One region of the Turicibacter sp. genome, then DNA from elsewhere that is predicted to be linked to it. Evidence: riboswitches for the same ligand, from Rfam matches in the RefSeq annotation. Region 1 holds a riboswitch; each other region holds the start of a gene.

The links. A riboswitch is a leader RNA that binds a small molecule or an ion and turns the genes downstream of it on or off. The one in region 1 is predicted to bind S-adenosylmethionine.
Region 2: linked by a shared signal. The riboswitch ahead of J6D32_RS02320 (methionine ABC transporter ATP-binding protein) and the one ahead of metK (methionine adenosyltransferase) in region 1 are both predicted to bind S-adenosylmethionine.
Region 3: linked by a shared signal. The riboswitch ahead of J6D32_RS05850 (methionine ABC transporter ATP-binding protein) and the one ahead of metK (methionine adenosyltransferase) in region 1 are both predicted to bind S-adenosylmethionine.

What each region holds. Positions count from the first base shown of each region.
Region 1 covers NZ_JAGAVR010000122.1:812-8,750, forward strand. Annotated here, with positions in the region: partial or broken gene J6D32_RS13045 (N-acetylglucosaminidase) at 1-1,429, opposite strand, end outside; gene J6D32_RS13050 (diacylglycerol/lipid kinase family protein) at 1,589-2,479, opposite strand; gene metK (methionine adenosyltransferase) at 2,602-3,792, opposite strand; SAM riboswitch class I at 4,134-4,234, opposite strand; gene J6D32_RS13060 (DNA recombination protein RmuC) at 4,312-5,493, opposite strand; gene J6D32_RS13065 (glycosyltransferase family 2 protein) at 5,560-6,510, opposite strand; gene J6D32_RS13070 (glycosyltransferase-like membrane protein) at 6,565-7,939, opposite strand, start outside.
Region 2 covers NZ_JAGAVR010000013.1:35,754-44,507, reverse strand. Annotated here, with positions in the region: gene J6D32_RS02350 (Cof-type HAD-IIB family hydrolase) at 1-375, shown strand, start outside; gene rbr (rubrerythrin) at 551-1,090, shown strand; gene rbr (rubrerythrin) at 1,268-1,810, shown strand; gene pflA (pyruvate formate-lyase-activating protein) at 1,922-2,653, opposite strand; gene pflB (formate C-acetyltransferase) at 2,684-4,909, opposite strand; gene J6D32_RS02325 (manganese efflux pump MntP) at 5,198-5,824, opposite strand; SAM riboswitch class I at 6,080-6,181, shown strand; gene J6D32_RS02320 (methionine ABC transporter ATP-binding protein) at 6,288-7,304, shown strand; gene J6D32_RS02315 (methionine ABC transporter permease) at 7,301-7,969, shown strand; gene J6D32_RS02310 (MetQ/NlpA family ABC transporter substrate-binding protein) at 8,087-8,754, shown strand, end outside.
Region 3 covers NZ_JAGAVR010000035.1:70,284-79,037, forward strand. Annotated here, with positions in the region: gene aspD (aspartate 4-decarboxylase) at 1-453, shown strand, start outside; gene J6D32_RS05830 (zinc ribbon domain-containing protein) at 498-950, opposite strand; gene J6D32_RS05835 (M20 family metallopeptidase) at 1,042-2,220, opposite strand; gene J6D32_RS05840 (MetQ/NlpA family ABC transporter substrate-binding protein) at 2,240-3,049, opposite strand; gene J6D32_RS05845 (methionine ABC transporter permease) at 3,077-3,757, opposite strand; gene J6D32_RS05850 (methionine ABC transporter ATP-binding protein) at 3,741-4,784, opposite strand; SAM riboswitch class I at 4,877-4,978, opposite strand; SAM riboswitch class I at 5,056-5,157, opposite strand; gene J6D32_RS05855 (DUF6320 domain-containing protein) at 5,225-5,887, opposite strand; gene J6D32_RS05860 (hypothetical protein) at 5,871-7,166, opposite strand; gene J6D32_RS05865 (C39 family peptidase) at 7,590-8,576, shown strand; gene J6D32_RS05870 (ATP-dependent helicase) at 8,661-8,754, opposite strand, start outside.

The DNA of each region.
Region 1 (7,939 bases):
GGAAGCTCGTTCCATTGCCGTAAGGATTATTATCTGTCGCATTCATCCCAAATAAGTTATTCTTATCAATACTTAAACTACTTTTTCCCCATCCACTTTCATGAATTCCCATAGCGTACTGTAAGGCACCATTAATCCCATACTTATCTTGAACAGCATAGAAGTATTGGCCTGTATTGACTAACTTTCCACCTGCTCCACCATTCGAATTTGTATAATTATCAAAAATATTAGCTGAATAATTTGATTTCGACCTAACTGGTAGATATTGATAATAATTATAAAATGGATTTGATTGATTTACAGCACCTTGACCATTAACCTTAATGTTACGCCAGTTTGTATAAAAATAAATTCCATCATAACTATAATATTTAACATTAGAACTCATCCAAGATGGTGCTTTTCCAACAATCACTTTTGAATAACTATTAGCCTTTGTTACATTACTCGTTAGATAATGAACTAACGTTCCATTTTCATTGGCATAATAAGATGGTGATTGAACTGTTGACGTACTAAAAGTAGTAATTCCTCGTTCATTTATATCATTATATTTATCTAAGTATTGATCATAATAATTCAACTCTGGAACATCTAATGGTTCAGTTTTTTCTTGTAAACTATACATTGTTGTTCCGCCTGGAATATAATAAGCAACTGTCTGAATTTCATACTTTACCTTTGTCCCATCATTATTTAAATCTAATTTAAACCAATGAGATTCAGATTTAGGAACCTTCCCTTCATATCCAGATAAATAAATATAATAATAATTCGTATCTTCTCCTAAATATAACGCATCATCTACATAACAAGAGTTTACATATGTATTATGTTCAGATTGTCCACCAGATGGATATAAATTATGATTGGGCTTACATTGTAATGCCTTCATAATTTCTGAAGTAGTCTTACCTTCTTTTGATTGCTGTCCATCAGGAACAACTTGCCATAGCTGAACTAATCCACTTCCAGAACTTCGACTTTCAATGGAGAATAAACCATCATCTTCTAAATTAATTGAAGCAGTTTCTTCAAGTAATTCTTCCTCAATTTGCTCTTCTGGACTCTTGCTTTCTTCTGATCCATCAGCGCTATCTAAATCTTCTTCTACTTTAGGAATCTCTAATTCTACATCTTCAGTTTCTCCGAATTCTTCGTCATTTGGAATTTCTTCAGGTAAACCGTCCCCCGGATTCTGAATCTCTTCATTTTCAGTACTTTCATTAGATAAGTTTCCATCTAAATCTGGTAGATCGTCTTGACTTGAATCAATTGATTCTTGAACAATATCTGAATTATTTTCTACTTCTGACTCATATACCGTAGCATTAACAATCGCCCCAAAGCTACTAAACTGATTTATTAATAATCCGATTGCTAATGTTCCCTTTAAGACTTCCTTCTTGCCCCGCTTTCGATTCATTTTCACAACTCCTTCTCCAATACATAGCTCCTTTAATTATAAATAATTTATACATTTTTGTCATTAAAACATAGATAAAAAGAATATTTTGACACTCTTTTGTATATAATAAGAAATTTAGTAATAAAAAAAGAATTCAAGTATACTTGAATTCTTTTTTTATTCACCTTTACTTAAAATCTGAACACGTCGTTGAAGACTTTTAATGGTAGCATGTTTCATACTTCCACCATCTTCACCATCAAGCGTCCATTTCACATCCTGTTCACTCTCAACTGTAATTCGATCTGTTTTAAATGTTAACACGTATTCAGGATCGTATGTTCGATTTAAAAAGTCGGTTAAAATACGATGAATATCAATCAAATTTTTAGGAGCTCGAATTAATGTTACTTCAAATAGTCCATCATTTAAATCCGCTTGATTTCCAAATGCATTTTTAATCCCTGCTACCGAATCCGAATTTGAAATCATTCCAAAAATATAATCTCCCTCAATAAACCCATCACGATGATAAATTTTACACTGATAGGATTGAATCGTTGGAAGCTTCATTAATCCTTCAATTAAATAAGCAAGTCCCCCGAGCATATTTTTGCGCGGTTGTGGCGTTTCATAAGCTACGTCTGTAAAAGCCCCAAATGCAGCAACATACATAAAATAACGCTCATTAAACATCCCGATATCAATGGGCATTGGTTTCCCATTTAAACAGAGTTCAAGTGCTTTTGGAACATTTTTAGGAATACCAAGTGTTGATGCAAAATCATTAGTTGTCCCTGTTGGAATATAACCAATCGGAGTATTCCCATTTGCTTCAATTAAGCCAGTGATTACTTCGTTCAACGTTCCATCCCCACCACTTGCGATAACCAAATCATAACTTCGAGCGACTTTCATTTTACTCACAGCATCATGCTTAGCTTTCGTTGGATAAACTGTCACTTCATATCCAGCTAAACTAAACTGAGTGACAATCGATAAAAGGTAATCCTTGATCATCCCACGACCTGACGTCGGATTGATTATAAGTAACAGTTTTTTTAGCACACTAGGCACTTCCTTTCAAAAATTTAAAGTTTTATAGCATAGTATATTATAGCACTCTCTCACATAATAAAAACCTGATTTTTTGTAAAAAAATCAGGCTATTATTATACATCTATTTAATATTAAAGTGAAGCTTTTAACGCTTCTACTTTATCTAAGCGTTCCCATGGTAAATCGACATCAGTACGTCCGAAATGTCCATATGCAGCTGTTTGTTTATAGATTGGGCGTCTTAAATCTAACATTTGAATGATTCCCGCTGGGCGTAAATCAAAGTTTTGACGAATTACTTCGACGATTTTGGCATTCGTAGTTTTCCCTGTACCGAATGTATCAACCATAATTGAAGTAGGCTGTGCAACTCCAATTGCATATGATAATTGAATCTCAATTTTATCTGCATACCCTGCAGCAACTAAGTTCTTCGCCACATAACGTGCAGCATATGCAGCAGAGCGGTCTACTTTTGTTGCATCTTTACCTGAGAATGCTCCACCACCATGACGGGCATATCCTCCGTAAGTATCAACAATAATTTTACGTCCTGTTAATCCTGCATCTCCATGAGGTCCACCGATTACAAAACGTCCTGTTGGATTAACTAAATAACGAGTATTTTCAGTTACTAATTCTTGTGGTAATACTTCATCAAATACATATTTTTTGATATCTGCTTCGATTTGCTCATGAGTTACTTCTGGTGAATGTTGAGTCGATAATAATACAGTATCAATAGCTACTGGTTTTAAAGCTTCATCATATTCAACTGTTACTTGAGTTTTTCCATCTGGACGTAAATAGTCTAATGTTCCATTTTTACGAACTTCAGTTAAACGACGTGCTAATTTATGAGCTAACGAGATTGGTAATGGCATAAATTCTTCTGTTTCATTTGTAGCAAACCCGAACATTAAACCTTGGTCTCCTGCTCCAATTGCTTCGATTTCTTCATCACTCATTGAACCAGTACGAGCTTCTAACGCTTGGTCAACACCCATCGCAATATCAGCCGATTGTTCGTCAATTGCAGTTAACACAGCACATGTATCTGCGTCAAATCCATATTTTGCACGATCATAACCAATTTGACGAATTGTTTCACGGACTGTTTTTTGAATATCAACATACGAAGACGTTGTAATTTCCCCAAACACTAACACTAATCCAGTTGTTACCGATGTTTCACAAGCAACACGTGCCATTGGATCTTTGGCTAAGATCGCATCTAAAATTGAATCTGAAATCTGATCAGCAATTTTATCTGGATGACCTTCTGTTACTGATTCTGATGTAAATAAACGACGTTCTGACACTATAATGTCCTCCTTCAATTCACATTAATACTCTATATTATTAAGCTTTAGATATAAAATCATGCTTAGGGCCGTTAATTTTTGCAATTAACTTGAATCTAATCCTATTTTCCACTAAATTATATTCTAACAATGGTTGTTACATCGCCTTCGCGATGTAAAGTTTGTCTAATTATAGATTTCATGTGTATTCACAAATACAGTGAATACACACTAATAGCACTAATGGATAACATCTGCAAAAAACACAGATGTATAGTTCATCTATTCCGACAAAGCCGGAAAGATGAGCTAACAAAAAAAGCCCGCTATAAGCGGACTTGAATAGGTAGATTCAAACCCTCTTATTGCTCGAGTTAAACTCGCTTGGGTCGGCACCTTTCAATTTCAGAGGTTGCCGCGACTTCATAGGCCCCTATGCCTCCATCGCTCTTAATAAGAGTATATTATTGTAATTTTATTAAATTTAATTCTTATCTATTATAAAGCCTTTTTATTTATTTGTCAAATATTAGCGACTTATTCTGTAAAATCAAGTTCAACATTTGAAATAGCATCGAAGCGAGTCCCAATTTTCTCAGTTGTAATATGGATTTCTTTAACATCTTTCGACACACTATCAATATGCTTACTCAACTTATCCCATCGCTCTTTATAACGCTTGAATTCATCCCCTAATTTATTCAACTCCTGTTGAATAATTAAAGCATGTTGATCCCGTTCTAAATTATTTAAAATCACTTGAATCGTTGTCAGTGTTGACATAAAAGTTGTAGGTGACACAAGCCATACTCTTTTACGTTGCGAATAAGCTACTAAATCTGGGTGATAGGCATTAATCTCAGCAAAAATTGCCTCTGCTGGTAAAAACATCACAGCCTGATCTGAAGTTTCCTGTGGTGTCACATATTTATTGAAAATATCATCAATATGTTTCTTAACATCTTGTTTGAACTGTTTCTCTGCTAGTTGACGCTCTACCTCCCCTAAAGTTCGATCCATCATACGTTGATAATTTTCAAGCGGAAACTTCGAGTCAATCGGTAAATCCCCCATTGGAAGTGGAGCATGAAGCATGGCATCTACAATAGTTCCATTTGATAACTTATACTGAGTTTCATAAATACGATCATTCTTTTCACCGAAAACAGCTGCCATAATTTGATAAAGTTGCACCTCACCAAACGTTCCTCGACTTTTTTTATCTGATAACAGATTTTGTAGTGATACAATGTCCGTTGATAAACTTTCAATCTTTTTCTGTGCTTCATCAATCTTTGCTAAACGAACCAAAATATTTTGAAATGTCTCATTCGTCTTATTAAATGACTGATCTAGCCTCTCATTTACCTTATCATTAATACGCAGCAAATTAAACTCAATCCGTTCATTTAACTTCGAAAAATCACTCTGTAATTGTTGATTCACCAAAGACGTATGCTGATTCAATTGATCTCGCATCACCCGCTCAAACTGTCCATAACGCTCAAGCACTCGCTCATTCGCCTGATTAAAACTCCCACTTAACTGAAAATTAGCATCCTGAAGTCGCTTCTCCATTCGTTGTTGCTCCTCAAGCAATTGTTTCACCTGCAAATCTAACTGTGGATTTTGACGACTTCTTGTATATAAATTTTGTCTGATTAAAATTAACAGTAATAAAAAAATAACCACAATTAATAAAATATAAACTACCGTCACTAATATCCCTCACTTCACCCATTTATTAACATTATTTTACCATATAAAAGAAAAGAACTTGAAGAATTAATCTTCAAGTTCTTTTTTCTCACCAAAATAATCTTTCACAATATAATTAGGACGTCCCTTAACCTCATTATAAATGCGACCAATATACTCTCCAATGACTCCTAAGAAGATTAACTGTACTCCTCCTAAGAATAACATGATACAAACCATTGATGACCAACCTGCCGTTGGGTTTCCATTGATCGCTGTATTAAAGAAAATGTATAGTAAATATGCAAATGCCACAAACGCCACTAAAACTCCTGTATAAGTTGCAAAACGAAGAGGCGCATTTGAAAATGCTGTGATTCCTTCAATTGCATAGTTAACAAGTTTCATGAAACTCCACTTTGTCTCACCCGCAACACGTTCAACGTGATCAAACTCTAGACAAATCGATTGATATCCAACCCATTGGAATAATCCTTTTGAGAAACGATTTGACTCTTTTAAACTAATTAAATCATCAACTGCACGACGACTTAACAAACGATAATCACGAGCTCCGTCAATGATTTCAACGTCACTCATGCGATTAATCACTTTATAAAACATATTGGCAAAGAAACTACGAATAGGTGGCTCTCCATCACGATTACGACGTCGTGTATAAATATTTTCATATCCATCTTCGTAAAGCTTAACCATTTTAGGTAAAAGCTCCGGTGGATCCTGTAAATCAACATCCATAATAACGACGGCTTCTCCACGAGCATATTCCATTCCTGCAAGCATCGCTGCTTCTTTTCCAAAGTTACGAGAAAAATCAATTAAGCAAACACGCTCATCTTTTTCACGCAACGCTTTAATTAATGGGACTGTCTGATCTTTTGAACCATCATTCACATAAACAAATTCAAATTCATATCCATTAATTTCATTCGTTACTTTTATAATTTCTTCATAAAAACGTTCAACTGTTTCTTGTTCATTGTAACACGGTACAATAATGGAAATCAGCTTCCCCATTAAGTCCACCACCTAAAATAATTTGATACTTAATTATATCATAAATTTACAAATTTATTGACGCTTTATTTTTTGAATCATCTGTGTAAACTCACCAAATCCATAACTGGCTAATACAACAAAGACCGGTAAATAAATCATTAGATACCTAGAGCGAGTTTCCCAAATTAATAGAAATAACATCACTCCAAATACCGATATCGTCATAACACTTTCAAAACATAGTTTATCTTTTAAAATACGGATACTACTTAACCACATTAAAAATAAAATTACAACATGAACCATTTGACTTAAATATAAGTATGGTAGGTTTTTATCCCCAAAAATATAATCTTGATAATTATTTGTAACAATTGGCTCACGCTTTAATTTCTCTGGAGCAAAATATGTTCCATCTGACCACGTAAAATTCAACTTAGAATTCAAATGGTTGATAAATCCACCCACTCCAAAAGCTTCTAATCGTTCCTTCATTAGACGAATGTGTTGTGCTTGAATCTCATCATTTGACCAACCACTATCTTTTAAAAATCGCGTCATATTCGTATCCTCATCATCATATCCACCTAATCCTTTAAGTCCCATCATCACCCAATGTGTCTTTGGAAATCCTACTTCACTCGATGCAACAGGAATCAACGGTTTTATGGCGAGTTTATAACTCATCATCGTCACTAATACCATTAAAATGAGCGGTGCACTTAATCTAATGAATCCGTCTTTTCTCGTTAAGAAATAATGAATTAAAATAGCCACCAAAACAACTAAAGCATGCGTCTTCAAAAGGCCTCCAAGACCTAGTACTAATCCTAAAGTTACTAACAATCCTATTTCTTTTTTAGGAGAACGATAAATCTTTGCATACAAATAAAGTGATAAAATAGGTAAAATCATGCCTAAGGTATCGGTGTACACAATAGTAGTATATGTATAAAATGGTGTAATTAAAATAGATAAAATGCTAAATAAAGTAGCTCGTTGTAAGCCATACATTTCTTTAATAAACAAATACATAATCCATACCGCTAAAAATACAATACTTAAATTCACCACTATTAACGGCTTTAACAGATCAGTAAATCCCATAAACCTAAATATCTTAAACAACCCTGTTACTAATAACAAGATTGGAAGGTTATTAGGGCAGTAGAAATAAAAATACTGATCTATTTGTCGAAACTGAATCGATAAATCATACGCCTCATCATACACTTTTCCAAAATCCCATGTTGGATTAACTGTAAAATAACGTGCAAAGAAAAACTGTAATATAATTAAAATAATAAAACTCCCTATTGATATAACCATTAATCTTTTCTCATTACACTTTTCAAGTCTTTTATTTAAAAAGTATAAGCCACTTAATACAATAATGACTCCGAGTAAAATCACGACAGGATTCATTATTTTAAATATTTTAAATGGA
Region 2 (8,754 bases), on a different contig from region 1:
ACATTTAATTCAGTTAAATGTTTATGTACAGGCGAACCCGAATACCTAGCAGAAGTTGAAATGAAATTTAAAGAACGTCTTGGAGAACGTCTAAGTGTTATGCGATCAATGCCATTCTTCTTAGAAATTATGCCTCAAAATATTAATAAGGCATATTCTTTACAAAAATTACTTGATCACGTAGGATTAGATAAATCCCAGTTAATTGCTTGTGGAGATGGATACAATGACCTTCCAATGATCGAATTTGCGGGACTTGGGGTTGCAATGGGGAATGCAGTCGATGAGGTAAAAGCAGCCGCTAACTACGTAACTGCATCAAATAATGACAATGGAATTGCTCAAGTTATTGAAAAATTTATCTTTAACAAATAAATATTAAAAAGCAATTATCAGTATATGATAGTTGCTTTTTCTTATGCTTAAATATTAAGAATTATTACTGATATTTTATATAAAAGTTGCTTCTATCACCCTTGATAAATAGTTTCTATATGCTAAGATAAGCTTGTAAAGATGATTTAACTTATCTTATCGGGGGGATTATCAAATGACAAATTTAAAAGGTAGTAAAACAGAAGCAAACTTATTAACAGCCTTTGCTGGGGAATCAATGGCTCGTAATAAATATACCTATTACGCATCCCAAGCTAAAAAAGAAGGATATGAACAAATCTCTAATATCTTTTTAGAAACAGCTAACAACGAAAAAGAACATGCAAAAATGTGGTATAAATTATTAAATGATGGTATCGGAAATACAATGGAAAACTTAAAAGCAGCGGCTGCCGGTGAACACGATGAATGGACCCATATGTACGCTGAATTTGCCGAAGTTGCTCGTGAAGAAGGATTCACTCGTATTGCCTACCTATTTGAACAAGTAGCAACAATCGAAAAACATCACGAAGAACGTTACTTAAAACTACTTCAAAATATCGAAGAAGGAACAGTATTTGAACACGAAGGAGAGGAAGCTTGGATTTGCCTAAACTGCGGACATATCCACTATGGTAAAAAAGCACCTAAAGCTTGCCCAGTTTGCGCGCATCCACAAGCATACTTCCAACAAGAAGCAAAAAATTACTAATAAAAAAGTTGAGTCCAGTAATTAGTAACCACTATATAAATCAAGCTATATTCCTTTGAATATAGCTTTTAAATTTTCAAAAACAATATCATTAAATTTATAGTTCCTTGAACAACTGTCAAGTAAAATGCTATAATTTAATTCGTAACCATTTATTTACATTATGGAGGAAGAAAAATGAGTAACTTAAAAGGAACTAAAACTGAACAAAACTTAATGACGGCTTTTGCTGGGGAATCAATGGCTCGTAATAAATATACTTATTATGCAGCTAAAGCTCAAGAAGAAGGATATGAGCAAATTGCTAACGTATTCCTTGAAACTGCTCGCAACGAAATGGAGCATGCAAAATTATGGTATAAATTACTTCATGACGGAGAAGTTGCTGATACAATGACTAACTTAAAAGATGCTGCTGCTGGGGAAAATGGTGAGTGGACAGATATGTATGCTCGCTTCGCTGAAGTTGCTCGTGAAGAAGGATTAAATCGTATCGCGGTATTATTTGAAATGGTTGGGAAAATTGAAAAACACCATGAAGAACGCTACCTAGAATTATTAAAAAATCTTGAAGAAGGTAAAGTTTTCGAGCGTGAAGAAGAACAAGCATGGGTTTGTTTAGAATGTGGACATATCCACTATGGAAAAAAAGCACCTAAAGCTTGCCCAGTATGCACTTATCCACAAGCACACTTTGAATTACAAGCTAAAAACTATTAATATTTGAACATTATAAAGTTAAAAGGTTCTATCTCATAATGAGATAGAACCTTTTTTAACATATAAAAACCGCTAATCCTACAAAAAGGAAGGATTAGCGGTAGAAGGAATTTAGATTGCTTTACCTAAAATTTCTTCAGCATGTTTAACAACTTCATCACTTGGAGCCTCTTGTCCTTTTAATGGATAATCATACCCCATTTGAGTCCATTTATACTCACCCATGCTGTGATAAGGTAAAACTTCGATTTTTTCAACTGTTTTCAGAGTTTTAATATATTCGGCTGTTTGTTTAAGATCTTCTTCATCATCAGTTAATCCTGGTACTAAAACACGGCGAATCCACATTGGAATACCAGCATCCGATACAAGTCGACCAAATTCTAATATGTGTGCATTATCTTTACCAGTTAACTGTTTATGTTTGTGTGCGTCAAACATTTTGATATCCAACATTAGCATATCTGTTACTGATAATAATTCTTTAAGTTGTGCTTTACGTTCTTCAGTATTGAAGTGTAAATCACCTGAAGTATCGATGTTAGTATGAATGCCATGTTTTTTACACTCTTTAAATAATTCTGTCACAAATGGCATTTGTAATAAAGGTTCTCCACCACTTACAGTGATTCCTCCACCTGAAGCCTCAAAAAACTCTTTATACTTAATTAATTCGTCAACAATTTCTGAAACTTCCGTTACTTTCCCTTCTTTCATTTTCCATGAATCTGGGTTGTGACAATAAGCACATCGTAAGCCGCATCCTTGGACAAAGACGATAAATCTAAGTCCAGGACCATCAACTGTTCCGAAAGATTCTACTGAGTGTACATATCCATTCATACTAATCACCTTATCTTCTATTCTTCCCAATTACATTTTTTCATGCATTGTACGGTTAATAACGTCTAATTGTTGAGCACGAGTTAACTTGATGAAGTTTACCGCATACCCAGATACACGAATTGTTAATTGTGGATATTTCTCTGGATGTTCCATAGCATCTAATAAAGTATCACGGTTAAATACATTGATATTTAAGTGATGTCCTTTTTTGTTTACATAAGCATCCATGATTGCTACTAAGTTTTTGTTACGTTCTTCATCTGTACGTCCTAATGATTTTGGTACTAATGAGAATGTATTTGAAATACCATCTTGTGCAGACTCGAATGGTAATTTAGCTACAGATGACATTGAAGCGATAGCTCCGTGAGAGTCACGTCCGTGCATTGGGTTAGCACCTGGAGCGAATGGTTCACCAGCTTTACGACCACATGGAGTTGTTCCTGTTTTCTTACCGTAAACAACGTTTGAAGTGATTGTTAAGATTGATTGAGTTTGTAATTTAGCACGGTATGGTTTATGTTTACGTACTTTTGTCATGAATGAAGACATAACATCAATTGCAATTTGGTCTACGCGATCATCGTTGTTTCCGTATTTAGGGAAATCTCCTTCAACTTCGAAATCAACTGCGATTCCAAATTCATCACGAACTGGTTTAACTTTAGCATATTTGATAGCTGATAATGAGTCAGCTACTACTGATAATCCGGCAATACCAGTTGCTGAAACGCGTTCTGCATCTGTATCATGTAATGCCATTTCGATACGCTCATAGCTATATTTGTCATGCATGTAGTGGATGATATTTAATGTATTAACATATAAATCTGCTAACCATTCCATTACTTCATCATAACGTTCCATTACTTTATCGTAATCTAATACTTCGTCAGTAATTGGAGCCCAATGTGGTCCAACTTGTGCTTTAGATTTTTCATCTTTACCACCGTTGATTGCATATAATAATGCTTTTGCTAAGTTTGCACGAGCACCGAAGAATTGTAATTGTTTACCAACTTTCATTGGTGATACGCAACATGCGATAGCATAGTCATCTCCATAGATTGGACGCATGATGTCATCATTTTCATATTGGATAGCTGAAGTTTTGATTGACATTTTTGCACAGTATTCTTTGAATCCTTGTGGTAATTTAGTTGACCATAATACTGTTAAGTTTGGTTCTGGAGCTGGTCCTAAGTTATCTAATGTATGTAATACACGGAATGAGTTTTTAGTTACTAATGGGAATCCATCAGTTGACATACCAGCGATTGATTCAGTTACCCAAGTTGGATCTCCTGAGAATAATTCATTGTAGTCTGGAGTACGAGAGAATTTAACTAAACGTAATTTCATTACGAAGTGGTCCATCATCTCTTGTGCTTGTTCTTCTGTGATTACTCCATTTTGTAAGTCACGTTCAATATAGATATCTAAGAATGTAGAAGTACGTCCTAAAGACATTGCAGCACCGTTTTGTTCTTTGATTGCTGCTAAATATCCGAAGTATAACCATTGGATAGCTTCTTTAGCTGTTGTAGCTGGTTTAGAAATATCGAAACCATGTTTCGCAGCCATTTCTTTTAATTCTTTTAACGCACGGTATTGTTCTGAAATCTCTTCACGTAAACGAATAGTTTCTTCGTCCATGATACGAGATGTATTGTTATGATCATTTAATTTTTCAGCCATTAAACGGTCGATTCCGTATAAAGCTACACGACGGTAGTCCCCGATAATACGTCCACGTCCATAAGCATCTGGTAATCCTGTGATAACACCTGATTTACGAGCAGCACGGATTTCTGGAGTATAAGCATCGAATACACCTTGGTTATGAGTTTTACGGTATTCAGTGAAAATGTGAGATACTTCTGGATCTACATGGAATCCATAAGATTCAGCAGCTTTTTCAGCCATACGAATTCCACCAAATGGTTGTAAAGAACGTTTGAATGGTTTATCAGTTTGGAAACCAACGATTGTTTCTAACTCTTTATTTAAGTATCCTGGTTCATGAGAAGTAATAGTTGATACGATTTTAGTATCTAAATCAAGAACTCCACCAGCCTCACGTTCAGCTTTAGATAATTCCATTACTTGATCCCATAATTTTGTTGTTGCTTCTGTTGGTCCTGCTAAGAATGAATCGTCACCCTCATAAACAGTAATGTTTTGATTGATAAAGTCACGCACATCAATTTTTTCTTTCCAGTTTTCACCTTTAAAGCCTTGCCAAGCTTCCATGATAATTCCTCCTTGTGGTCCAATTTGAACCTCTCTCTGAAATTTCGAATACCTGTTACTGCACTTTGATTTTATAACAGATAGCCTCATTTTGTAAAGGGTTTGCATAGCATCATAACATTTAACTATCCCCATAAACGTTATAACGTATATATCTTTTACATTGTCTATTATATTGCCGATAATGGAAAAAATCAACTTATATGCTCTAATATTTTGAAATTTTATTGTGACATTTTTATCCACCTAAAAAAACTTCTTTAAGATACATCCTAAAGAAGTTTTATATTAGGACAATATAGATTTTATTCCTAATATAACAATTAATATTCCACCAAATATATTAGCTTTATTTCCAATTATATGACCTAATTTTCTACCAAAGGTTGCTCCCATATAAGATAAAAGAAAGGCAACACCTGAAATGCAAATGACAGCTAACATAATCTGCTCATAAATTAGTCCATACGTAATTCCAGCAGCTAACGCATCGATACTTGTCGCAATACCAAACATCACTAATAATCTAAACGTGATTTTATTTGTTTTTCCAGTTCGTAAACACTTAACCTGACTACACTTTTTTTGTTGGCAAATCGGATACGGACAATTATCTGGTTCTTCTTCAAATGTTTCTTTAATCATTCTTGACCCCAAAATGATTAAAATAACACCTGCAATATATTGATTATAAGTTGTAATATTTCCACTTACGATTGTCAGCGAGATAATTCCTAAAATAAATAATAATCCTTGAAAAAATCCAAAGCTTGTCGCTACCTTCAAGCGCTGTCTTATTGAACTTGTAGCTCCATCCATTCCGAGTGTTATTGAAACAGCAAAAGCATCCATTGCCAACGCTACTGACATTGTAATAATAACAATAATGTAATCATTCAATAAAATCTCCCCCATCTCTAATCTTCCTTGCTCCTACATCTTATCTATTTACCTCATTTAATATACCTATTTTAAAATTAATCTAGAATTATTAAATATTGTATAAAAAATTAGGAACGCTAAACAAAAAAATATTTTTTAATTTCTTACCTTATATATATGTATTTCTGTATAAGTTAAAAAATGGAAAAAATAGATTGACTTTTAAACTAAACGCCTTATAATAAGTATTAAGTCACAACAAACTAAAATTTTATACAGATACACAAACTCTTATCAAGAGCGGCGGAGGGACAGGCCCTGTGATGCCCGGCAACCATCAATTAATGATACGGTGCCAATTCCTGCAGATTTTTATCTGACAGATGAGAGAAAGTGTGACATTACATGCAAATGTAGTCCACCTTTCTACTTATCTAAGTAGGAAGGTTTTTTTGTATCAATGTTAAATGACTTATCTAAGGAAAGGGGAGAGAATATGATTATCCTTGATCAAGTTAAAAAAGTATTCCAAACTTCATCCGGCCAAGTAACAGCAGTTGATTCTGTTAATCTAGAGATTAAAAAGGGAGAAATCTTCGGAATTATCGGCTACAGTGGTGCTGGAAAAAGTACATTAATCAGAATGTTAAACTTACTCGAACGACCAACCGACGGGACCGTTACAATTGACGGAAAAGATCTAACTAAGGTATCTGCTAAAGAACTTCGCTTAGCACGTCAACAAATCGGAATGGTATTTCAACACTTTAACCTACTTTGGTCTCGAACTGTTTATGAAAATATCGCCTTTTCTCTTGAAATTGCTGGCGTTAAGAAAAATGAAATCAAACCTCGTGTACTAGAATTAATTCAATTAGTTGGATTAAGCGGGAAAGAAAATAACTACCCTTCCCAATTAAGTGGAGGTCAAAAGCAACGTGTCGGAATCGCTAGAGCGTTGGCAAATAACCCAAAAGTTTTACTGTGTGATGAGGCTACATCAGCCCTCGATCCACAAACAACAGACGAAATCCTAGACTTATTAGTCACAATTAATAGAAAATACAATTTAACTATCGTTCTAATTACACATGAAATGCATGTCATTCAAAAAATCTGTCACCATGTTGCCATTATGGAAAATGGTCGTATCATCGAACAAGGTGATGTCTTAACTGTCTTTAGAACCCCAAGTCACTCCGTTACTAAACGATTTGTAAAGCAAGTTGTCAATGAAGACGAATCACTTAATACGTTAGATACCCTATCAAAACAATTCCCTGATGGAAAAATTGTTTTATTAAAATACTTCCAAGGAAATGCTGAAAAACCATTTATCACAAACGTTATTCGACAATATGATGTTGATATTAATATTATTCACGGGAAAGTTGTTCAAACACAAGATGGTGGTTATGGATCACTTTACGTTCAACTAACAGGAAATGATATTAATTCTGCACTTAATTATTTAAAAGAGGCAGGAGTAGAAATTGAGGTGATGGCACGATGATTTCATCATTACTACCGAATGTACGCTTTGATAAAATGTTTGATGCCACAACTGAAACACTATATATGTCACTAATTGCTTGTATTTGTGTTTTCTTATTAGGTCTTATCATCGGATTAATCTTATTCTTAACAGGACCTAATCAGTTACTTGAAAATAAATGGATTAATCGTATTTTATCTGCTTTCGTCAATATATTCCGATCAATTCCATTCGTTATCTTAATTATTTTGTTACTTCCATTCACAAAATGGTTAGTCGGAAGTATGTTAGGTCCGAATGCTGCACTTCCTGCTCTAATTATTGGAGCAGCACCATTCTATGGTCGATTAGTAGAAATCGCTCTTCGCGAAATCGATAAAGGAGTTATCGAAGCTTCAGTCGCAATGGGAGCTTCAATATGGACAATTATTTGGAAAGTTTTAATTCCTGAAAGCTTACCTGCATTAGTATCTGGTATTACTGTCACAACGATTTCTCTTGTTGGTTACACAGCAATGGCCGGTGTAATCGGAGCAGGAGGGCTTGGTAATTTGGCCTATCTTGATGGATTCCAGCGTAATCGCATGGATGTTGTATTTGTAGCGACAGTCATCATTTTAATTATTGTCTTTACCATCCAAATGCTCGGAGATTTTATTACTAAAAAAATCGATAAACGTTAAAAGAAATCTGACGTTAAGTAACTATTAGATAAATCCTTAATTTTTCACGAAATTGAGATTTATATAGGAATCGTGGGGGAACACGATAAAAACAAAATCCAAGGAGGAGAATTAAATATGAAAAAATTATCTTTAGGTTTATTAAGCTTTGCTGCAGCCCTAACATTAGTTGGTTGCCAAAATGACACAAAACCAGAAACTTCTACACCAGAAGCGCCAGAAACTGAGGAAGTAAAACCTGCAGAAACGACAAAGTTATCTATTGGAGCATCTGCGGTCCCTCATGCTGAAATATTAGAATTTGCTGCTCCATTATTATTAGAAGAAGGAATCGAGCTTGATATTACAGTATTCCAAGACTATGTTTTACCTAATACAACGGTGGAAAATGGAGAATTAGATGCAAACTACTTCCAACACATTCCTTATTTAGAAGAATTCAATGTTGAGCATGGAACAAACCTTGTAAATGCGGGTGGAATTCATATCGAACCTATTGGAGTTTATTCTAAAAAATATACATCATTAGATGAATTGCCAGAAGGAGCAACAATCATCATGAGTAATTCAGTTGCTGATCACGGACGTATGCTAGGATTATTACAAACAGAAGGCTTAATCAAATTAGATGATTCTGTTGAAGTTAGCAAAGCAACTGTAGAAAATATCATTGAAAATCCTAAAAACTTAAAATTCCAAACAGATATCGATCCAGGATTATTAGTTCAAGTTTATAATGCTGAAGAAGGTGATGCTGTTTTAATTAATACAAACTACGCGCTTGA
Region 3 (8,754 bases), on a different contig from region 1:
GCTGGATTATCCACTCCTTGTCAGGTCCAAATGGCAATCTTCTCTATCTTTGCCTTATTAGATAAAGAAAATGTTTACAAAGAACAAACGAAAGAAATTTGCCGTCGTCGTAAACATTTACTATATGATAACTTTGATAACTTATCTTATAAAGAAGATCCATATAGTACGTCATACTACAATGAAATTGACCTTCTTGTTTGGGCAAAATTAAAATACGGTGAGGAGTTCGTTAAATACTTAAAAGAAAAACGTAACCCATTAGAATTCTTATTCGAATTAGCCGATCGATACAGTATCGTCTTATTAAACGGTAGTGGATTCGAAGGGCCATCTTGGTCAATCCGTGTTTCCTTAGCTAACTTAAAAGATGAAGAATACGCTGAAATTGGTAAAGCAGTTAACGAATTATTCTCTAAATACGCGGAAGATTGGAAAGAATTCCAATGGTAATATAGAAAAATCCCCGGTGAAAGGTATCACCGGGGATTTTTCTTTTATAAAGGTTGCCCACAACCAATACAAGATGTAGCTTGTGCTCCATTTTCCATTCCACATTTAGCACAAACAACAGCAACGACACTTCCTCTTTCTTCATTTAAGCGACTTCCACACGTTTGACAAAACGTTGAATCAATCGGCATTTCTGTCCCACAAGATTCACAACGTTTAATCCCTCTTAATTCATTAACCATTACCTCATAATGCTCAACATTCTTTAAACTTCCTTCAATTGCTAGACATAAATCTTTAAATTCCAAACTAGGTTGATTTCCATAAAGTTGATAATATAAGCGACCTAAATTCATATATATTTTATTTAATCGTTTTTCTTCGTCACTAATCTGTGTGTTTAATTTTGCGATTTCCGCAAATTCTTTTGTCTTTTTCATCGCATCTTGACTTGTTTGAGTAACCTTCTTACCAAACTGTTCGAAAAAAGTGCCCATCCTCTCACCTCATCTTCAAATTTATAATTATTAAATCACTTTATTATATTCAAGTGCTTTAGTGATATAACTATAAATTCAACTTTTGATGTTATCTCACTTTATTCAACTCAAACTCCTCTTTAATTTGTGCTAACAACTCACCATCACTTAATAATCGTAATCCTATTCGAGCTAAAATTTCTGCGCTTTGAAGCAACCCTTCATCCCCCTGTTTAGAAATCGCTGCCTGCTTAAATTCCTCAGTATGAGTCACTACCTCAGAGTCACAGATTTTTACAGATGGATGAATCGTTGGAATGACATGACTGACATTCCCAGCATCGGTTGAACCTTTTGATTCATTAGGATTGATGTCCTCTACAATCAATCCCACTTCAGTTGCAATCTTTTTAAATAATTCATTAAATAAGGGATACACAATTAAATCTTCCACAATATTTTGATACGTATTATATTTCACCTCACACCCTGTACTCAATGCCGCACCTTTCGCTATTTGAATGACCTTATTCGTGATTTCTTCACAGGTTGCAATCGTATTGGCACGAACATAAAATCTCGCTTTCGTATACTCTGGAATAATATTAGGTGCATCTCCTCCGTGTGTAATAATTCCATGAATTCTAACATCAGATGTTACATGTTGTCTTAAAGCATTCACCCCACTAAAAAATAAAATCATGGCATCTAATGCATTAATTCCTTTCTCCGGACATCCTGCTGCATGAGCGGGACGTCCAAAGAATTCAAACTCAATGGGATGATTGGCTAAAGAGCTAGTTGTTATTGCTGTTTTATTACCTGGATGAATCATCATACAAGCATCTACATCATCAAACAATCCCGCTCTAACAAACGAAGCTTTCGCACTCCCATTATTTCCACCTTCTTCAGCCGGTGTCCCAAAAACAATGACTTCTCCTCCAGTTAATTCTAATAAAGGTGCTAAACTGCAAGCAGCTAATACACTACTTACCCCAATAATATTATGACCACATCCATGCCCAAGTCCCGCTAAAGCATCATACTCAGCTAAAAAACCAATCACCGGACCAGGTTTTTTAGCAATATATCGTGACACAAATCCTGTTTCATGCCCCGCAATATTTGTCTTTACATCAAATCCTCTTTCTTTTAAAACATTCGTTAACAACTCACACGCAAAATATTCCTCGTTTGCAATTTCAGGATGTTCATGGATTTGATGACTCAGGTTGATAAAATAAGCTTCTTGTTCCTTTATAAATTGACGAATTTGATTTTCCATACGTTCTCTCTCCTATTCACTAAAATGCTGGAATCGATGCCCCTTTGTATTCTTCTTCTATAGCTTTTTTAGTTTCTTCCGTTTGATAGACTTCCACTAAACGTTTTAATGCTTCTTTATCCTGATCCTCTGTCCGAACCGCAATGATATTGTAGTAATTTACAACCGTTTCACTTTCTGTATTCTCAACATAAATCGAATCATCAAGTGGTGATAAGCCAGCTTGAACAGCGACCCCATTATTAATGACTGCGACTGCCACATCCTCAAATGAACGCGGTAATTGTTGAGCAACTAATTCAACGATTTCTAACTTTTTAGGATTGGCAATGATATCTTTCACCGTTGGCGTAATCCCCACTCCTTCTTTTAATGTAATTAAACCTGCATCTTGAAGTAATAATAGAGCTCGACCACCATTTGAAGCATCATTTGGAATTGACACTTTATCTCCCTCTTGTAATTGTGCTACATCCGTTAATTGCGATGAGTAAATTCCCATTGGGGCTAAAACGGTATATCCAATTGATGTTAGATCTAAGTTATGATTGCTTTTAAATTCTTCAAAAAATGCGATTGTTTGAAAAGCATTCGCATCAATTTCTCCATCGGCTAGTGCGGTATTTGGTAAGTTATAATCACTAAAAGTCACAAACTCAAGGATAATCCCTTCTTCTGCAAGACGACTTTGAACACTTTTCCAAATGGAATTAACTTCGCCATTAATTCCTAACTTAATAACCGAATCACTTCCCACTTCATTACCACATGCAACTAATAAAAATCCTAAACAAACTGACATTACTAACCCTAATAATTTTCTTTTCATGATCAATTCCTCCTAATATGATTTATTTTAATGACTGAGTTTCCGTTGGAGCCATTCCCCGGCACTTTGAACTAGTGACACTAACACAAGTAAAACGACAACAGTCACAAACATGATGTCTCCTTTAAAATATTGATAACCATAACGGATGGCAAAATCTCCAAGACCACCTCCACCAACACTTCCAGCAATAGCTGAAAATCCAATCAAACTTACGATCGTAATCGTGAGTGCATATATGATATTTGGTAATCCTTCTTTTAACAAGACACGATAGATAATTTCAAATGGACTCGATCCCATCGCTTTTGCTGCTTCAATTACCCCATCATCAACATTTAACAGTGCCGACTCAACTTGTCTCGCTACAAACGGTGTCGTCCCCACAATTAACGGAACTAAAGCCCCTTTTAACCCAATCGTTGTGCCAACAATCCACTTCGTAAATGGCATAATAAACGCAAGCAAGATAATGAAAGGAATGGATCTCAAAACATTCATTAATTTTCCGATGATATAATAGACCCATTTATTTTCAACCAAATGATTTTGCCTTGTCACCACTAAAACAACCCCAATTGGCAATCCAATCATCGTTGCAAAAATCCCCGATATACTAACCATTAATAACGTTTCGTTAAGTGCTTTTAATAAATCAGGAAAATACTCGACCACATTTGGACAAATTTGATTAAAGAACTCGACCATCACTTAACACCTCCACTTTAATCTGATTATCATTTAAATACTGTAGTGCCTGACTCATCAATTTCTCATCGCCATGTAAACTGACAATTAGATGCCCAATGGGCGTTTTTTGTATCATCTCCACACTTCCAAATAAAATACTCGCCTCAATATCAAACAACTTTGAAATATTAGAAATAAAGGCTTTACCTGTCTGTTGTCCAACAAATGAAATCTTCACAAGTTTTTCAAGTTTTGTTAATTCTTCAAACGAACCTCTCGACTCTAATAACTCAAAAATCCGTTCATCCTGAAATACATTGGCCACAAAATCCTTTGTAATAGTTGCTTTAGGATTTGAAAAAACATCAACTATAGGTCCTACTTCAACAATTTCACCTTCTTCCATCACCGCCACTTGATGACAAATATCTTTAACAACCTCCATTTGATGCGTAATCAATACCATCGTAATTCCTAACCGTTCATTAATTTCTTTTAACAACCTAAGAATCGATTTAGTCGTTTGAGGATCAAGAGCTGATGTCGCCTCATCACAAAGCAACACTTCTGGATCATTTGCCAATGCCCGAGCAATTGCCACACGTTGTTTTTGACCCCCACTCAACTGATTAGGGTAGACATTAGCCTTTTCCTCTAATCCAACAAGCTTTAATAAACGATCAACCTTCTCCTTTATTTCATCACGATTCAATCCTTGACCTTTTAGCGGATAAGCAATATTTTCATAAACATTACGTGATTTCATGAGATTAAAATGTTGAAAAATCATTCCGATTTTTCGTCTAGCCTCTCTTAATTGCTTCGCATTCAATTGCCCCAGAACCAAATTATTAATCAACACTTCTCCCTCTGTTGGAATTTCTAAATAATTCAAGCATCGGATTAACGTACTTTTTCCTGCTCCACTATACCCAATGATTCCAAAGATTTCACCTCTATTCACCCTTAAATTTATATTTTGTAAAGCTTTAACCACTTGCCCTTGACTTTCAAAGTTCTTACTTACCTGTCTTAACTCAATCATCTTCTATCTCCCTCCTTGTCAGTTGAAATAAAAAAACGGACCCCTTATCAAAAGCTGGGGTCCGTCTCATTAGAGTCCTCTAATAAACAATCCCCTCATCTCCCAGAATCAATCTGTCGGATTTAGCACCGTGTACAACTGTACCGGTTGCTGAAGCTTCATAGGGCCTGTCCCTCCACTTCTCTTGATAAGGTTTTATATTTAATTAATAAAAAAACTAAGTCATCCTTCAAAAATTTGAAGAACGCTTAGTCTAACTTACAACTCGCGCTCCTCATCTGCCAGAATTAATCTGTCGGATTTAGCACCGTGTACGACTGTACCGGTTGCTGAAGCTTCATAGGGCCTGTCCCTCCACTTCTCTTGATAAGGAATCCATTTTTATTTCTTTTTTAACTTACGGATACTATACCATCCATTTTATGGAATGTAAAGTCTTTTTAATAATGAAATTTCTTTTTTATTTCATGAATCAGTTTACGATCAGCAAACATAAACATCCCAACACATGTTATTAAGGCGTAATATCCTGCAACCACTGCAACCGCTGGAAAACTAATTAACTCAAAATAAACGAGCATTAATAAAAACAATCCAATACCCCCAAGCAGTAACTGATAACTTGCAAAATCTGTAAAACGCTTTGGTCTTAAAATAATTAACAATGTAAAGACAGATGTTCCTGCCATCAGTGCTAATGGAAACACAAAATTCAATGACCACCCTTGATAGCCAAGTAAATAATCTAAAATAACGGCAAATACAGTTCCACCAAAGACATGCGTCAAAATATTTGGTCCAATATTTTTTTTCACTCTTAAGCCAATAATAACACTCACTGACAAATATAAAGTAGAACACACAATAATAAAGACCCAATTCCAATTAAAATCATGAAAAATTCCGATGATAAAAGAATACGAAATAATCACCATGGCCATAAATACAATCAGTTTACGAATCGGCACGCGACGTTTCTTTGCAAATCGGGATGGATAATCTCGAACCACTTCAATTTCAACTAAGTCCAATATTTCCCCACATAAAGGACATCTTTTCAATTCATTTTCTACATTCATTTGACATTTAGAACAATATCTCATTATTTATTTCCTCGTTACATGAAATTGTAATTTCAACTTTCTGATCTTTTAAAAATCTAAAGAAGAATCGTTGAATATCAGTTTCTTCTAATGATGATGTAAAACTAACGACTAACGTCTCCTTAAATGAACAAACCCCACAACGAATTCGTTGATGTGGTGTCACCGGAAGCATGACGCGTACTTGATCGACATACTGTGAAATTTCATCTAAAAAGACAATACGCCCAAGATTCGATAACGTGGTTGTCACCCCTTGATCGGCCTTTAAATAAATTTGTCTCATCACCGTATTTTTGATAAACAGTGGAGCAAAACGGATGGCTAAATTTTCTTGAGCACTCACATTATCTTTAATTTTATGCGTCACAACTTGTTGATCTTGCCCCTCAATTAATTGAATGGATACCTGCTTTAAAATATCTTCAAAACTCATCTCCTCTAAAACATTAACCGATACCGTCACATTAGAAAAGAAATTACGCACAGTATTTGACTCAAAACGGGCTCTTAAATCAAATGGAATTGTCACCGTAATTGGTCGCTTATTCTTTGTGAATTTCTCATTTTCCATATAAATCGAATAAATTAATAAAGAAGATAAAAAACAAGACATACTAACGCCATATTGTTTTGATAATTTAACAATCTGTTTTGCTGGCATCATTCCATGAATCACTTTTAATTCTTGAGGACGTTTTTTAATTCCTAGTATTTTATATGCTTTAGAAGTCGTTGGAATAACTTTTCCATCTCGATCCGACACAACTTTTAAAAAACTGTCCTCATCCATTGCACGTTGAGATTGTTGGTCACTCATTAACTGTAAATGTTGATTGACTGAATTAGGATAAACTCTTTTTAAATATTGATACAATAGAACCTGTAAAAACTGTAATGCGCCTGCTCCATCAGCCAAAGCATGAAAAACTTCTAGATGCATCATGTTTTCATAATAGGTGACATTAAATAAATAACCATTATTAGTGTACTTCGTCATTTTTGAACATGGATACGTAAACTCTTTACGAACTCTTGGTTTTTGAATATTCATATCAAAGTAGTACCAAAAAATTCCCATCCTTAGACGTACACTAAATGATGGCATTTCAAGAAGTGCCCCCACGACAGCTTCTGATAAGTAATCCGCTTGAATTGGTTCTGTCATTTTGACCGAAATTCGGAATACATTTGTTGCCTTTGTACTCGATACGAGTGAATATAACTTCGCCACATTATCAAGCTTACTCCAATAAAATGCTTGGTAATTATCATTCATCTACCATCGTCCTTACTTTTTAAATCTACATCGCAAAAATCAATGCTTTATAGCTAATCATACAATAACTAAGATTATAAATCTACCAATTCAATTAAAACAATTTTACTTTTTTTACTTCTTTTTATTCATCTCTTGAGATGAAACTTCTCCATTTGTAGAACAAAAATAATAATCTAAATGTTTACTTATATAAATTGTAAAAAATTATGAATTTTTTAAATAAAAATGATTGATTTATCCTTAAAAATCGTTTAATATATGATTAATGAGCAATAAAACGTTAATAAATTAGCTATTCCCCCTCTCTTTTGTTTCGATGATTCTCATCTAAACATTTTATTTTTGCTCAAAAAGTTTATAAATACTAAACATAATGTTGAATAAAATTACGAAAATCAAAATTTGAAAGGATGATTACTTTTGAAAAAAATTTCATTATTAACTTTAATTATGGCATTAGGGGTGATGACAGGATGCCAAAATCAAAATGAAATACCTGCCATTGAACCACTTGAAGAGGAGGCAGTTAAAACCGTTTCTGAGACAGTTAAATTAAAACCAGATTTTATTGAGGGAGAAGATTACGATGAATTGGGGGGAGCAGATTCTTATAACTTTTTAGGTGATAACGCTACTTCACGATTTTATGTTAATCCCGATTTTTATCGATTAAAATCAGACGAAACCTTAACCCTCATTGAAGGTTTTAAAACGATGCAACAAACAACGGAATGGTCATGTGGAAACGCCGTTTCTTTAATGACACTTTGGAATATGGGAAAAACTGATTTAACAGAATGGGATATCGCACTTGCCATGGGTTCAAGTGTTGACGATGATACGGAAGGCGCTCTTCCTGGAAGTGCTAATAACTTTCATGAATATGGCACAACCGTTGAAGACATGTACAACTTCTTTTCTAATTTAGAAGGATTTAAAGTATTAGAAACAAGTTATCGCGCTGATTATACCGAGGCTGACTTGGTAAGCGAAGAGGATGGAGCAACCCCTTCTAATATCGGAAATCTAAAACCGACCTTCTCTTCATCATCTTTATACGCTTCAGAAAATAGTGACGATACTGAAGCTTGGGTTGACGATGCTAAAGATTCTTACTTCGTCACATGGCTAACAGGACACTTAAAAGCAGGAAGACCCGTTATGGTTGAATGGGGAGACTGGGATGGTCATTGGGTCTCTATTATTGGATATGATAACAATGGAACACCAAGTATTGGAGATGATACCTTAATTTTTGCTGATCCTTATGATACATCAGACCATTGGCAAGATGGATATGCTATTTTTCCACTTGAACGCTTCTTCTATATGTGGCAAGATCGTAAAGTCGCACCTAAACCTTATCAATTACAACCCTTCATCGTTGTTGACAAAGTGACAGAATAAAAAAGAGTCTCAGGTAACTGAGACTCTTTTTTATTTCAAATAATCGTTTAACCCTTTCATTCATACTTTTTGGCTCATTCTTCTTTATGAATATAAAAACGATATAAATTGACTTCGCTCTTTCACCCTTCTAGATGAAGAGGTTTCTTTCATATGGCGCGTCAATAATAAGCTCTGC